2 regions of the Pandoraea commovens genome follow, and region 2 is predicted to be linked to the other one. Evidence: predicted binding sites of a transcription regulator. Region 2 holds the regulator's gene; the other holds the start of a gene.
The links. The regulator HrcA, encoded in region 2, represses chaperone genes, less so after heat shock. The targets are predictions, from matches to a motif close to TTAGCACTCNNNNNNNNNGAGTGCTAA.

Region 1 (7,740 bases), 370 kb from region 2:
GATGGATCAATGGGTGGCGACAGCGCTCAAGGCGCATTGAGGGATGGCTTGGCCGCTCACGCGGCCTGGCTTCTGCGGTCGTGAATCAGCGATCAGGAATCAGCAGTCAGACCATGAGGAGAGCGTTCGATGAGTTCGGAATTGTTTGAAAGAGGGCTGAAGACACGCCGCGAGGTGCTGGGTAGCGAGTACGTGGACAAGTCGATTGCGTCGGCCGATGCGTTCAATCGTCCGATGCAGGAACTGGTGACGGAGTACTGCTGGGGGGAGATATGGAATCGCCCCGGACTGGACCGGCGTACCCGCAGTCTGCTCAACCTTGGCATGCTCACCGTCATGAACCGTCCGCACGAACTGAAGTTGCACGTGCGCGGCGCGTTGACCAACGGTGTGACGAAGGAAGAAATCTCGGAGGTCTTCCTGCAAGCGGCGATCTACGCGGGGGTGCCTGCTGCGATCGATAGTTTCCGGGTGGCGCGCGAGGTATTCGATACCTTGGCCGCCGAAGCCTGAGCCGAGAGCTCGTCAGGGACCGGTGACGACGTCTGCCGACGTCGTCGCCGGGCGACACTGCCGGGTTCGCGTGGCTATTGCGTCGCTCAACTGACGGAACAACACGCTTCGGTCAGTTGAGCGACCGCATCACACCGGACCTCACCTCGACGGATAGACCATTCCCTGATTCGACGTTTGGAATCCTCCCAGACTGAATCCTCGTTGATTGCTGATCAGCCACGCGACTCCCCAACGGTCGTAGCACCACCCGGACCCGGTTGCCGATGCTCCGCCGCCATTGTTGAAGATGGCGTTTCGGTATCGCTCGGCGTCTTGGGGCGAGTCTGCTACAACCAAGAAGCGCGCGGTCACCGTCGGCTTGGCGTCCGGCGCGCCATTCAGGCCGACGAAGGAGTGCCCCAGTACGGTGAACTCGACCGTCGGCTCGTCATTTTCGCCGACGCCGGGAACAGGCGACGGGTTGCTCGTATCGATGCGACTGTTGGGGAAGGTGGCGGCATAAGACTCTGCGGCCTTGCGGGCATCGCCAATGAACCTTACACATGTGATGAGATTTGCCATGATTGCCTCCTGATGTGAGTCGAGACGTTGAATCATGAGTCGGCAGCCGTCGTGTGTGTTCGCTCGTCAGATTGAATTCCACGACCTGTATCCCCATCTGCATACGGATCGGCCCGATCCCAATTGGGGGCCGAGACGACCGGATGCAGACCTATCGTATTTCGCGCCCACACCATGGCAAACGAGAGTCCCAAAATGGGCTTGCCATCAAGCGTCGCCGTGGCGGCACGTGCGCACCAGAGTCGGCGACATCAGTCTGATCACGACGCAGTTCCGCGACCTCACGCTCCAGCGCCTTCAGCCGTTCGCACTCGTCGGTGCTCACGCCACCGCTTCCGCCTTGGTCAATCTGGTCGCGCTTGGCTGGGGTTGTCTTGTAGGTTGTTGATTAAAAAGGTTTGTCTTGGCCGTCGATCTGGCGAGTTCAAAGTTGAGTGAACGAAAATTCAGAACTCAACAAATCTCGTCATCGCGACCGTTAGGGATAAATCTCATCTCCGGGAAAACCCCGCGTCTTGAAATCGTAAAACCCCGTCCCTATAATTAGCACTCGTTGGCGCAGAGTGCTAACGCCATGAATTCACCAAATATGCAAATGTTTGCATATTTAGTTTTGACGATCTCACTGAGAGAAAAGAGGAGCTTGTAATGAACCTTCGTCCCTTGCATGACCGCGTTATTGTCAAGCGCCTGGACAACGAAACGAAGACGGCTTCGGGCATCGTGATCCCGGAAGCCGCCGCCGAAAAGCCGGACCAGGGCGAGATCCTGGCCGTCGGCCCGGGCAAGCGCGATGATCAAGGCAAGTTGATCGCACTCGACGTGAAGGTGGGCGACCGCGTTCTGTTCGGCAAGTACGCCGGCCAAGGCGTGAAGGTCGATGGCCAGGAACTGCTGGTCATGCGCGAAGAAGACATCATGGCCGTCGTGGCCGCCTAAGACTGTCTGCCCCCAGACATCTACGTAAAGAATCCAAGGAGTTAATGCAATGGCAGCTAAAGAAGTCGTTTTCGGCGATGCCGCTCGTTCCAAGATGGTTGAGGGTGTCAACATCCTCGCCAACGCCGTCAAGGTGACCCTGGGCCCGAAGGGCCGTAACGTCGTGCTCGAGCGCAGCTTCGGCGGCCCGACCGTGACCAAGGACGGTGTGTCGGTCGCCAAGGAAATCGAACTCAAGGACAAGCTCCAGAACATGGGCGCGCAAATGGTCAAGGAAGTGGCTTCCAAGACCAGCGACAACGCCGGCGACGGTACCACCACCGCAACGGTGCTGGCTCAGTCGATCGTTCGCGAAGGCATGAAGTACGTTGCCTCGGGCATGAACCCGATGGACCTGAAGCGCGGTATCGACAAGGCTGTCGCCGCTGCTATCGAAGAACTGCGCAAGATCAGCAAGCCCTGCACCACGAACAAGGAAATCGCTCAAGTCGGCTCGATCTCGGCCAACAGCGACACCTCGATCGGTGACTACATTGCCAAGGCAATGGACAAGGTCGGCAAGGAAGGCGTGATCACCGTCGAAGACGGCAAGTCGCTGCAAGACGAGCTGGACGTCGTCGAAGGTATGCAATTCGACCGCGGCTACCTCTCGCCGTACTTCATCAACACCCCGGAAAAGCAAGTCGCGATCCTGGAGAACCCGTTCGTCCTGCTGTTCGACAAGAAGGTGTCGAACATCCGTGACCTGCTGCCGGTGCTCGAGCAAGTCGCCAAGGCTGGCCGTCCGCTGCTGATCATCGCCGAAGACGTCGAGGGCGAAGCCCTGGCAACGCTGGTGGTCAACAACATCCGTGGCATCCTGAAGACCTGCGCCGTCAAGGCCCCGGGCTTCGGCGACCGCCGCAAGGCCATGCTGGAAGACATCGCCATCCTGACGGGCGGCCAGGTCATCGCCGAAGAAATCGGCCTGACGCTGGAAAAGGCCACGCTGGCTGAGCTGGGTCAAGCCAAGCGCATCGAAATCGGCAAGGAAAACACCATCATCATCGATGGCGCCGGTGAAGCTGTGAACATCGAAGCGCGCGTCAAGCAGATCCGCGCCCAGATCGAAGAAGCCACCAGCGACTACGACCGTGAAAAGCTGCAAGAGCGCGTGGCCAAGCTGGCCGGCGGTGTTGCCGTGATCAAGGTCGGTGCTGCGACCGAAGTCGAAATGAAGGAAAAGAAGGCACGCGTGGAAGACGCGCTGCACGCTACCCGCGCTGCTGTGGAAGAAGGCATCGTCCCGGGCGGCGGCGTTGCACTGCTGCGTGCTCGCGTGGCCGTGTCGGACCTCAAGGGTGCCAACGCTGACCAGGACGCCGGTATCAAGATCGTGCTGCGCGCGATGGAAGAGCCGCTGCGTCAGATCGTCACCAACGGTGGCGAAGAAGCCAGCGTCGTCGTGGCTAACGTTGTTGCAGGCAAGGGCAACTACGGCTACAACGCATCGTCGGGCGAGTACGGCGATCTGGTGGAAATGGGGGTTGTGGACCCGACCAAGGTCACCCGCACCGCACTGCAAAACGCCGCTTCGGTGTCGGGCCTGCTCCTGACGACCGACTGCGCCGTTGCCGAACTGCCGAAGGAAGATGCTCCGATGGCCGGCGGTATGGGCGACATGGGCGGTATGGGCGGCATGGGCATGGGCATGTAAGTCTCGCAAGAGACTGCATGACCGGGGTGCCGCAAGGTGCCCCGAATGCCCGGCCGTCGGGCTTCGCGCCAGGATCTCGATCCGGGTGTCGAAGCCCGCGCCTGAAACGGCAACGAACTCCTCGGAATTCGTTGCCGTTTTTTTATGCGCGCTTCAAATGTCCCGATCAGCGGGATTTGATCGGCGACGGCCGCAAAGGCACCGTGGCCGCAATCTCGTCCTGCATCCAGTCCCAGAAGGCGTGAATCGCCCGCTCGCGCGGATGGTTCTCCCGCCAGCTCACGTGGTACTCCAGACTCGGCGGAATCCGCACGTCGCCAATCTGCACCAACTCCCCTGACGCCAGCGTGTCGCGCACCAGCAAGCTACGCGCGGTGGCCACGCCATGTCCCGCCAGCGCTGCGCGCAACAGCAGCCCCGAATCGTCGAAGATCGGTCCGCGCGTCGGCTCATGCGGCGGCAATCCGGCGGCCACTTGCCAGTCACGCCATGATCGGTAGGCGAAGCGCAGCATCGGCAGCTTGGGCGTATCTGCCACCGTGAAGCCCGGCACGCTGGCGATCAGTTCGGGACTGCACACGGCGATCACGAAGTCGTCGAGCAATTTCCGGGTGACGAACCCCGGCGTTTCAACGCGTTGATGCCAGATGCCGACGTCGACGGAATAGGGGTCCGGGGCAGAGATGTCCGCGTGAATGCGCACGACCAGATCGATGCCCGAGTGAAGTTTGCTGAAGCGGTCGAGCCGGGGAATCAGCCATTGTGCGGCCAGATCGGTCATCACGCTGATTTCCAGACGGACGATGGCGGGCGTGGCGTCAGGCGTAATGCCCGCTTTGGCTTCGTTCATCGCCTCGTCCAGTTCCGTCATGCCGATGCGCACCCGCTCAGCCAGACGCGCCCCGACGCTCGTCGGAATCATCCGCGCGCCCACCCGCCGGAACAGCGCCGTGCCCAATTGCTGCTCCAGCGAACGCATATGGTGACTGACAGCACTGTGCGTCAAATTCAATTCCTCGGCGGCGCGGGTAAAGCTCCGGTGACGCACGGCTGCTTCAAGCGCACGCAGGGATTGGAGGGGAGGGAGGTGTTGGAACATGATGTCAAATTCTACTCACAATACGAGCACAAAGGTTTCGTTGGCTTCATGCCGCGCTTGCACCGACAATCGATACCCAAGCAATTCACTAGGGTTTACTCCATGTCGAAAGCACTTCGGATTTTCGTGCTGTTCGCCTGCGGATACTTCGTCTCATACGTGTACCGCGGTGTGAACATCGGGTTTGCGCCGTTCATGACGCGTGACCTCGGTCTCTCGTCTGCCGATCTCGGTTTGCTCACGAGCCTTTATTTCCTCGGTTTTGCCGGTGCGCAATTGCCAGCGGGCGTGCTGCTCGACAAGTTCGGGCCGCGCCGTGTGTCGTCGCTGGTGTTGCTGCTTGCGGCGGCCGGTGCGGCGCTGTTCGGTCTGGCGCACGGCGTTGGCGCGCTGATGGTCGGACGTCTGCTCATTGGCGTCGGTGTGTCGGTGTGTCTGGGCAGTGCATTCAAGGCGCTGGCGCAGTGGTTTCCGGTGGCGCGTCTGCCGTTGCTCAACGGTCTGGTGATGGCCGTGGGCGGCATGGGCGGTGTGGTCGTCGGCACGCCGCTGAACTGGTTGCTCGGTCTGACGGACTGGCGCGTGGTGTCGTTCGGACTGGCGGCGCTCACAGTGCTCATGTCCATCGCGCTGTGGTTCGGCGCGCCGGAGAAGCCCGGTTCGCATGCGCAGGGCGGTTTGTCGGAGGCGTTGCAAGGCGTGCGTCAGGTGTTCGGTAACACGATGTTCTGGAAGGTGACGTCGCTCTCGGGCCTCACGCAGGGCGTGTTCTACGCGATGCAGTCGCTGTGGATGGCGCCGTTCATGCGCGACGTCGAAGGGTTGTCGGCGGCGGAGGCGGCATCGCTCGTATCGGTCGTAGGGCTGGCGATGATGGCGGGCAGCGTGGTGTTCGGGGCGGCCGCTCGCTCGCTGGAGCGTCGGGGCGTGAGCGTGTTCGCTTTCTCCGGTGTCGGCATGGTGCTGTTCGTCGTGGTGCAGTTGCTGCTGATGCTGCGCACGCCGATTCCGCCGGTCTGGCTGTGGGCGGCTTACGGCATCTTCGGTGGCACGGGCATTCTGTCGTATGCCGTGCTCGCGGAGTACTTCCACGGTACGCTGATCGGACGCGTCAATACGTCGCTCACCCTCGTCATCTTCCTGCTGATCTTCCTGTGCCAGGTCGGCGTGGGCGCGGTACTCGGCGCGTACGCGGCGCACAGCCCGCAGGGTCACTTCTCGGCGTGGACGGTGCTGGTCGTGCTGCAAGTGGTCGGTGCGGTCTGGTACTTCTGGCCGCAGCGCCAGCGTGTCGGCAAGGTCGCGGCGGCCTGAGCGGGGGGCGATACGCTGCAACTGAAAAGGCTCGCCATCGCGAGCCTTTTTCTTGACGTTGACCCGTCCTGAAATAGGTTGTCACTTTTTCGATGCATTGAAGGAGTGGCAAATGGAGCAAGGGTTTAAGCGGACGCAGCGGGACTACAGCCTGGCTTTTAAGCTATCGGTGGTGGAGCAAGTCGAAAAGGGCGAGCTGACCTACAGGGAGGCGCAGCGGCGATACGGAATTCAGGGTCGCTCGACAGTACTGGTATGGTTACGCAAGCACGGCTTGCAGGATTGGGCCAATCCATCCGGGCGTGCTCAATCGGGTTCCACCATGTCAAAACAAGATTCAAAGCCGCTCACGCCGGAGCAGCGCATCAAGGAGTTGGAGACGCAATTGCGAGAAGCGCAGGAAAAGGCTGCGCTATTCGAGGCGGTGCTCGACGTGATGCGCAAGGACTACGGAATCACCGTAAAAAAGCCTTCGGGCAGGTCGTTGCGCAAAAGCGGATCGAAAAGCTAAGCGTTGAGCGAGCCTGCCGACACATGGGTATCAGCCGCCAGGCATATTACAAGCGCATCCAAAGTGAGGTGCGTCGCTGCTCACAGGCCGAGGCCGTGACAGCGCTGGTGCGCGATGTCCGGTTGCGTCAGCCCCGAATCGGGACCCGAAAATTGCACTATCTACTCGGACCAACGCTGGTCGAGCGAGGCATCAAGCTGGGGCGGGACCGAATGTTCGAGATGCTGCGCCGCGCGCGTCTGCTCGTAGTGGCCCACCGGGCGTACCACAAGACAACGCAAAGTCATCATCGCTTCCGGCGCCATCCGAATCTGCTTAAGCCGGGGCCGCAGCAGGTCGTGCCAACTGGCCCCGAACAGGTATGGGTGGCCGACATCACGTACTTACCGACGGCCGGTCCGTTTGTCTATTTGAGTCTCATCACGGACGCGTTTTCACGCAAGATTGTCGGTCATCACGTTCACGATAGCCTGCAAACTGAACAGGTCAGTCAGGCGCTCCAAAAAGCGCTGCGCAAACGCCGAAGTCGCCAACCACTGATACATCATTCTGATCGGGGCATCCAATACTGCTCGACCTACTATCAGGAGATCCACCGACGCCACGGCTTGCGCTGCTCGATGACTGACGACTACGACTGTTATCAGAACGCGCTGGCCGAACGGGTCAACGGCATCCTTAAAGACGAGTTCCTCTTGCAGCGTCCTGTTGATCTTGAGCAGGCTGCCAAGATGGTCGAGCAATCCGTGCACATCTACAACCACGAGCGGCCACATACTGCCCTGAAATACAAAACGCCCGATGCGGTGCATCGGGCGTTTTAACCTGAAATAACTGTCAACCTATTTCAGAACTTGACACGTCGAGACACCCTGACCACCCTGACTCACCGTCTCATTTCACGCCTTCCAGCACCTTCAGCCAGTCGCTTAGCCCAGACTCGACGTTAATGAGCGTAGCCTTGGTGAGCGGTGCGAGCATGCGGTGTTCGTTGGCCACGTGCGCTTCGACCGCACGCTCGATAAGGGCGAAGCCGTCGTCGGTTAGCTGGACGAGCGTGCTGCGCGCGTCGTCCGGATTCGGCACGCGCGCGATCCAGCCTCG
Region 2 (7,740 bases):
ATACACCGGACGCACTGCCACCGGCCCCGGCACCCAGCACCAGCGGGCATCCACGTAAGCCCAGCGCCCGTAGTGATACGGCGCGAAGCCCCACGGCGCATCGTCGACCCAAGTCCAGCCCCACGGGTCGACCCAGGCCCAATGCCCCGTGCGGTAAGGCGCCCAGCCCGAAGGCATGTTGGACGGCACCCACACCGCGCCGTAGCTCGGCGTTTCCTGCCACGAACCGTAGTCGTCCAGACTCTCGAAGCCGGTCATGTCGCGCGGCACGTAACGCGCGGAGACGGAGGCGTCTTCACGTGCGTCGCGATCGCGCATCCATTGATCGAAAGCGTCGGCCGTGAGCGGGCCGGTCTGCTGCTGCGTCAGGTTCTGACCGACGAACGCGACCCGTTGACCTTGCTGGAGCGGGACCGACGCCCCTTGTCCGTACGCCGTGCCCGCACCGCGCGAGACGCTCACCGTCGTCACCCCGTTCGGATCGACATCCACACGATATTCACCGGCCTGTTGCGGCACGAATGCCAGATTCGGCGTATCGATCTCGTATGGTTGATTCGGATCGAAGCTGCGCAGGCGCACACCGACGGTGCCCTGCGTTACGTTCAGTTGCACATTCTGGTCGGTGACGGCTGACAGCGTCAGACTGGTCGACGCGCCCATGCGCACCGCCGTGCCGCCCACGTGCATCTCGGCCCGGCTATTGCGGTCGACCCAGATGGCATCGCCCGTCGTGAGCGGACGGTTGCGGTCCGCGTAGCGCCAGTCGCTCGTGCCTGCGGGGGCGTAGGTGACGGTGCCGTCGAACTCGGAGAGACGCGCCACGCGCCCCGGCGGATCGGCGCTCTGCGCCTGTGCCTGCGCCATCACCACCGCCGGCGCACCCACCGCGCCCAGCAGACCCAGCGCCAGCCCGACGCCAAGGGAGCGAACCGTCGTCCGCCAGGAAATCAGGGATTTCATAAACACTCCGGGCCCTTTCGGTGGGCATGCCGTGCGCGGCTTGCAGGCGTTGGCGTTCAGCCACCTTGTTGCTCTGTCCGAATCCTCCGGCGAGCCCGATGACAACTTCAGATGACCTCGCCGCAAGTGACGCTTCAAGCCTAAGCCTGCCGTGTGTGACAGCGTGTAAAGGAATGCTACGGGGTTGTAACCGGGAATGGGCGAATCGACGGATGGGCCAATGCGCGGACGCGCCAGCGCACCGCTCAGTGATGACTCAGCGCGTTGGAGAGCAGCTTGGCGGTGATGTCGACGATGGGGATGACGCGCTCGTACGCCATGCGCGTCGGCCCGATCACGCCGAGCGTACCGACGACCTCGCCGTCGACTTCGTACGGGGCCGTGACAACCGTCATCTCCTCGATCGGCACGAGACTCGACTCGCCGCCGATAAAGATCTGCACCCCTTGCGCGCGGCTCGACACGTCGAGCAGTTGCAGCAGGCCGGTCTTGGACTCGAACACGTCGAACAGCTTGCGCAGACGCTCCATGTTCGAGGACAGATCCTCCACGCCCAGCAGGTTGCGCTCGCCCGAGATCAGTACGCTCTCGCGCGTGGTGTCGGCCATGGCGTCGCTGCCCGCCTGCACGGCGGCCTGCATCAGCGCGCTCATGTCCGAGCGCAGAGCATCGAGTTCGCCACGCAAATAAGTGCGCACGTCGTCGAAACTGTGACCGCCGAAGTTGGCGTTCAGGTAGTTTGCCGCTTCGACCAGTTGCGCCGGAGAATAATCCTTTTCCGTCAGGATGATGCGGTTCTGCACGTCGCCGTCGGGCGTGACGATGATGAGCAGCACGCGCTTGTCGGACAGACGCAGGAATTCGATATGACGGAAAGTCTGGCTGCGTCGCGGGGTCAGCACCACGCCCGCGAATTGCGACAGATGCGAGAGCACCTGTGCGGCGGAAGCCACCAGCTGTTGGGGTCCGGCCGGTTGCAGGCTCGTCTGCACCTGCGTCGAAAGCTGGAGCACGGCCTCTTCGAGCGGGCGCACAGCGAGCATCGTGTCAACGAACAGACGGTAAGCGCGCGGCGTCGGCACGCGACCGGCCGACGTATGCGGGCTGGCCACGAAACCCATCGCCTCGAGATCGGACATCACGTTGCGGATCGTCGCAGGAGACAGGTCGAGGCCCGAGAACCGCGAGAGCGTGCGCGAGCCGACCGGCTGGCCATCTGCGATGTACCGTTCGATCAGGGTTTTGAGAAGCGTTTGCGCACGTTGATCTAGCATGGCAAAAATTGTAACGCGAAACGCGGGGCCTGTTCCCCCTAAATCGGGCCTCGCTCTGCATGGCCACAGGAACCGTTGCAGGCCGTGCGTTGGCGATGGTTGCTGTCATCGACTTATGGTGTAATGGCGGCATGAAAACTGGGAGCCCCTTCAAGACCGTGGCGCTCGTCGGGAAGTACCATGCCGACGGCGTCGCCGAACCATTGCTCACGCTAGCGGCATGCATCGCCCAGCGTGGGCATCATGTCGTCTTCGAGCGTGACACCGCGCATAACATCGGCGCAGGTGCCGATCCATACCGGACCCTCGACATCCAGGAAATCGGCACGCAGGCCGACGTGGCCGTCGTCGTCGGCGGCGACGGCACGATGCTCGGCGTCGGCCGCCAACTGGCCGCATCGAAGGTGCCGCTCATCGGCGTGAACCACGGCCGCGTCGGGTTCATCACCGACATTCCGCTCGACGAGATGCGTCAGGTCGTGCCCGCCATGCTCGAAGGGCATTTCGAAGCCGAACAACGCACTCTTCTGGCCGCCCGCATCGAACGCGACGGCCAGACGCTCTTCGAGACGCTGGCGTTCAACGACGTGGTCGTGAACCGCTCGGGGATCTCGGGGATGGTGGAGCTGCGCGTGGACGTCGACGGCCGCTTCATGTACAAGCAGCGCTCCGACGGCCTGATCGTCGCTACGCCCACCGGTTCGACGGCCTACGCGTTGTCGGCGAGCGGCCCGATCCTGCATCCGCGCCTCGGCGGCGTGGTGCTCGTGCCGATCGCACCGCATGCGTTGTCGAACCGTCCGATCGTGCTGCCGGATTCGAGCGACATCGTCATCACGATTACCGGCGGTCGCGAAGTCGGCGCCAATTTCGATATGCAATCGTTTGCCGAATTGCGCCAGGGCGACCAGATTCTGGTCGGCCGCTCCCAGCATCAGGTGACGTTTCTGCATCCGGTCGGCTACAACTACTACGCGACGCTGCGCCGCAAGCTGCACTGGAACGAGCATATCTCCGACGAAGATACGCCGCAGAACTGACTCCACGCCTCACCCGACATCCCATGCTACGCAGTCTCTCGATTCGCGATTTCGTGATCGTCGATCGTCTCGATCTGGAATTCTCCGCCGGCTTCACCGTGTTTTCGGGGGAGACCGGCGCGGGCAAATCGATTCTGATCGATGCGCTGGCGCTCGCGATGGGCGAGCGCGGCGACACCAGCATGGTGCGCAACGGGCAAACGCGCGCCGACATCACCGCTGAATTCGCCGCCGACGCCGAAGCGCGCCCCGATCTCGAAGCCTGGCTGCAAGCGCAGGCGCTCACGCTCGAAGAACACGGCGGTGTGCTGCTGCGCCGTGTACTCGACGCCGGCGGTCGCTCGCGCGCTTTCATCAACGGCACCCCCGCCACGCTCACGCAAATGCGCGAACTCGGTGAAATGCTCGTCGACATTCACGGCCAGCACGCGCACCAGCAGTTGCTGCGCCCCGACGCGCAACGCCGCCTGCTCGACTCGCACGCAGGCGCGACCACCCTCGCCGCCGATACCGCCGCCGCTCACAAGGAGTGGCGACGTCTCGTCAAGCGCTGCGAGGAGGCGCATGGGCGCGACCGCGAACTGCAACTGGAGCGCGAGCGTCTCGAATGGCAGACGTCCGAACTCGACAAGCTGGGTCCGCAGGAAGGCGAATGGGACGACGTGAGCGCCGAGCATCGCAGGCTCTCTCACGCAGCGAGTCTCATCAACGGCGTGCAAGGCGCGCTCGACGCGCTCGCCGAAGCCGACGGTGCCATCGTCCCCTCGCTTGGTCATGTCGTGCATCAGATCCGCGAACTCGCGGAGATCGACGCCGGGCTGGCCGACACGCTCGCTGCGCTGGAGCCTGCCGAGATTCAGCTTCGCGAAGCGGTCCATTCACTCACCCATTACGCGCAACGCATCGATCTCGATCCGGAGCGTCTGGCGGTTGTCGAGCAACGACTCGACGCCCTGCATTCAGCCGCGCGCAGATTCCGTGTGACACCCGAGCAATTGCCCGCCGAGCTGGCAGAGCGTCGCGCGCAACTGGAAGAATTGACGGCATCGGCCGACACGGCGGCCATGCAGGCCGCAGCCGACGCCGCGCAGGCCGAATTTCTCAAGCTGGCGAAGGACTTGTCAAAGGCCCGCGCCAAAGCGGCGGCCTCGCTCTCACGCGAAGTCACCCGAGCGATGCAAGACCTCTCGATGCCCGGCGGACGCTTCGAAGTCGCACTCACGGCAACGCCCGAGCCGCAGTCGTTCGGGCTGGAGACGGTCGAATTTCTCGTTGCCGGACACCCCGGCGTGCCGACGCGTCCGCTCGCCAAAGTTGCCTCGGGCGGCGAACTCGCACGCATCAGCCTCGCGTTGCAGGTGATCGCCAGCAGCGCGAGTCTCACGCCGACGCTGATCTTCGACGAAGTCGATTCCGGGATTGGCGGCGCGGTGGCCGAAGTAGTCGGTCGCCTGCTTCGCGAATTAGGTCAGGGACGTCAGGTGCTGTGCGTGACCCACCTGCCGCAGGTCGCCGCTCTCGGCCATCAGCATCTGCGAGTGAGCAAACGCAGCGACGGCGATACGACGATGAGCGAGATCGAGCCGCTGGGTCGCACCGAACGCGTCGAGGAGATCGCGCGGATGCTGGGCGGCGTGGAGATTACGGCGACCACGCGCAAGCACGCGCGGGAGATGTTGGCACTCTGAGCGGCGTCGAGAACATCGACATTCCTCAATAAACAACGGGCGGCCCATCATCGGCCGCCCGTTGCTTTTCAAGCCTGTGCGTTCAAGCGCCGCCCAAGCGTCAGACAGTCAAACCGGCCCCGCGTCTGCGAACACAGAATCCCATAGCGCCATCACGGCCTGACGTTCTGCCTCGACGTCCGCGCCCGGCACGCGTGCCGCCTCCACCCCGTCCAGCCGCAACTTGTGTTGACGTTTGCGATACAACCGATACGCCGCCGCCGCGTCTTCCGCGAGCTTGGTATCGATCAGTCCCAGTTGCGCCGCCTCGCGCAGCAAGGCGATGTTGCCCGCGTTACGCAGCAGCGCCGGATGCGCGCCCGAGTGCAGCAGCACCAGATACTGCACGGTGAATTCGATATCCACCATGCCGCCCCGGTCGTGCTTCAGATCGAACAACTTCGTCCCGTTCGGATGCCCTTCGAGCACCTTGCGGCGCATCGCCACGATCTCCTGCGCCAGCGCCGACGCCTCACGCGGCGTGGCCAGCACCTGCGCACGAATGTTCTCGAACGTCGCGCCGATGGTCTCGTCGCCCGCGCAGAAACGCGCGCGCGTGAGCGCCTGATGCTCCCAGACCCACGCCGTGTTGGCATTGCCTTCGCGGAACTGGTACTGACGGAAACTCTCGATGTTCGTGACCAGCAGGCCGGACAAGCCGTTCGGGCGCAGTCGCAGATCGACATCGAACAGCATGCCCGCGCCCGTATGCGTGGTCAGCCACGTCACGAAACGACGGGCGAGCGCGGCGTAAGCGTCCGGTGCGCGGTCGTCGTCATCGTCGTAAAGGAAGATCAGATCGAGGTCCGACGCGTAGCCCAGTTCCTTGCCGCCCAGCTTGCCGTAGGCGATGACTGAGAAGCGCGGCACCTCGCGATGACGCGTCGCGACGTGCGGCCAGACCGTCGAGATCGTCACGTCGACGATGATGTCCGCCAGTTCCGAGAGACGGTCGCCGATGGCCTCCACCGACAACGTCCCCTGCAAATCGAGCAGCAGGATGCGGAAGACTTCGGCGTGGTGTGCGCGACGCAGAATGTCCATCTGCACTTCGACGTTGCCCGCCGCCCCCGCCGCGTTCAGGCTCAGCAGCAGTTGTGTCTTGAACGACGGCCAGTCGAACGGCGCGGCAAGCGCTTCGTCGTCGAGCAGTTCGTCGAGCAGTTGCGGATGGCTGATCAGATAACCCGCCGCCCAGCGTGACCCGGCGAGCACCTTGACCACGCGCTCCAGCGCGCGCGGATACTCCGTGAGCAGCGCGAGATACGAACTGCGACGGCTGATGGTCGAGAGCAGATCGAGCATGCGGCCGAGGACAGCGTCCGGCTCGCCGGTGCCCGCCGCACCTTCCACGGCACGCTGCACGAGCTGGTCGAAGCGACGCCGGCTGATCTCGCCCAGCGCCTTGTAGCGCGAGGACGTCCACACGGCGCGCAATCGGTCGAGCGCACCTTCGGCGTCGTTGAAGCCCAGACGCGTAAGCTGATTGCCGAGGTCGCCCGTCTGCGCTTCGTCGGCCAGACATTCGCTCCACAGTTCCGGCGGGCACTCGCAGTCGCCCGTGCCCGACCCCGCGCCCTTCTGTCCGCTGCCGTTGGCCTTGTCCGCGAAAATCTCATCGAACTGACCGGCGACGAATTCGCGATGCTCGTCGAGCACCGTCATGAAGGTCGCTTCATCAGGGAAACCCATGGCGCGCGCCACCGCGAGGCGGTCGTCGCCGGGCGACGGCAGGATATGGGTCTGCGCGTCGTCCAGATACTGAATGCGGTGTTCGAGCTTGCGCAGGAAGACGTAGGCGTTGGACAGTTCTTCCGCCACGTTCTGCGCCAGCCACCCGCGCCGCGCCGCCACGCCCAGCACCGCGAGCGTCGGCCGCACGCGCAGTTCCGGCTCCTGCCCACCGCGAATCAACTGGAAGACCTGCGCCGAGAATTCCACTTCGCGAATGCCGCCGCGTCCGAGCTTGATGTCGTTGATGCGCGCCGGTTTGGCCCGCGCGCGACGCTCCGCCTCATGGCGAATCTGCTCGTGCAACGCGCGAATCGCGCCGATCACGCCGTAATCGAGGTAGCGACGGAACACGAACGGCTGCACCAGCGACGTCAGCAGTCGCTCGATCCGGCGGCCGGGCTCGCTCGCAACTTCGGACACGAGGCGTCCCTTGATCCACGCGTAGCGCTCCCACTCGCGGCCCTGCACGTAGAAATACTCTTCGAGCATCGGCAGACTGCACACCAGAGGACCGGAATCGCCGTTGGGGCGCAGGCGCATGTCCACCCGGAACACGTAGCCGTCTGGTGTAAGCTCCGAAATCAGTCCGATCAGCTTGCGGCCGAGTTTCGTGAAGAATTCATGATTGGACAGCAGACGCAGGCGACCGGCGGCGGCCGCATCGGCACCGTCAGGCGCGGTTGTGTCGCCATCGTCTTCATATAGGAAGATGAGGTCGATGTCGGACGAGACATTGAGTTCCCGACCGCCGAGCTTGCCCATGCCGACGACGCCGAGCGTCTGACGCTCCCCTTCCGCGTTACGCGGCACACCGTGAATGGCTTCGAGGTCGCGCGAGAGCACCGCAATGCCCGCCTGCACAGCGAACTCGGCGAGCGCCGACATGGCCTCCGTCACTTCGGACAACTCAGCACGGCCGTCGAGATCGCGTTGCATGACGGCGCACAGCGCTTCGACCCGCAGGATGCGCAAGGCGCGTGCCAGCGCAGCCTCGTCCACACC

Region 1: the regulator HrcA is predicted to act here: its motif matches at 1,621-1,647, upstream of NTU39_RS19890 (co-chaperone GroES).

What each region holds. Positions count from the first base shown of each region.
Region 1 is NZ_CP102780.1:4,413,132-4,420,871, reverse strand. Features, by position in the region: gene proX (glycine betaine/L-proline ABC transporter substrate-binding protein ProX) at 1-40, shown strand, start outside; gene NTU39_RS19905 (carboxymuconolactone decarboxylase family protein) at 130-513, shown strand; gene NTU39_RS19900 (VOC family protein) at 655-1,077, opposite strand; gene NTU39_RS19895 (hypothetical protein) at 1,307-1,465, shown strand; gene NTU39_RS19890 (co-chaperone GroES) at 1,726-2,016, shown strand; gene groL (chaperonin GroEL) at 2,066-3,712, shown strand; gene NTU39_RS19880 (LysR substrate-binding domain-containing protein) at 3,879-4,811, opposite strand; gene NTU39_RS19875 (MFS transporter) at 4,914-6,125, shown strand; one part of gene NTU39_RS19870 (IS3 family transposase) at 6,238-6,603, shown strand; one part of gene NTU39_RS19870 (IS3 family transposase) at 6,606-7,460, shown strand; gene NTU39_RS19865 (MarR family winged helix-turn-helix transcriptional regulator) at 7,531-7,740, opposite strand, start outside.
Region 2 is NZ_CP102780.1:4,782,931-4,790,670, forward strand. Features, by position in the region: gene NTU39_RS21480 (DUF6600 domain-containing protein) at 1-963, opposite strand, end outside; gene hrcA (heat-inducible transcriptional repressor HrcA) at 1,209-2,237, opposite strand; gene NTU39_RS21490 (NAD kinase) at 2,297-3,277, shown strand; gene recN (DNA repair protein RecN) at 3,301-4,965, shown strand; gene glnE (bifunctional [glutamate--ammonia ligase]-adenylyl-L-tyrosine phosphorylase/[glutamate--ammonia-ligase] adenylyltransferase) at 5,074-7,740, opposite strand, start outside.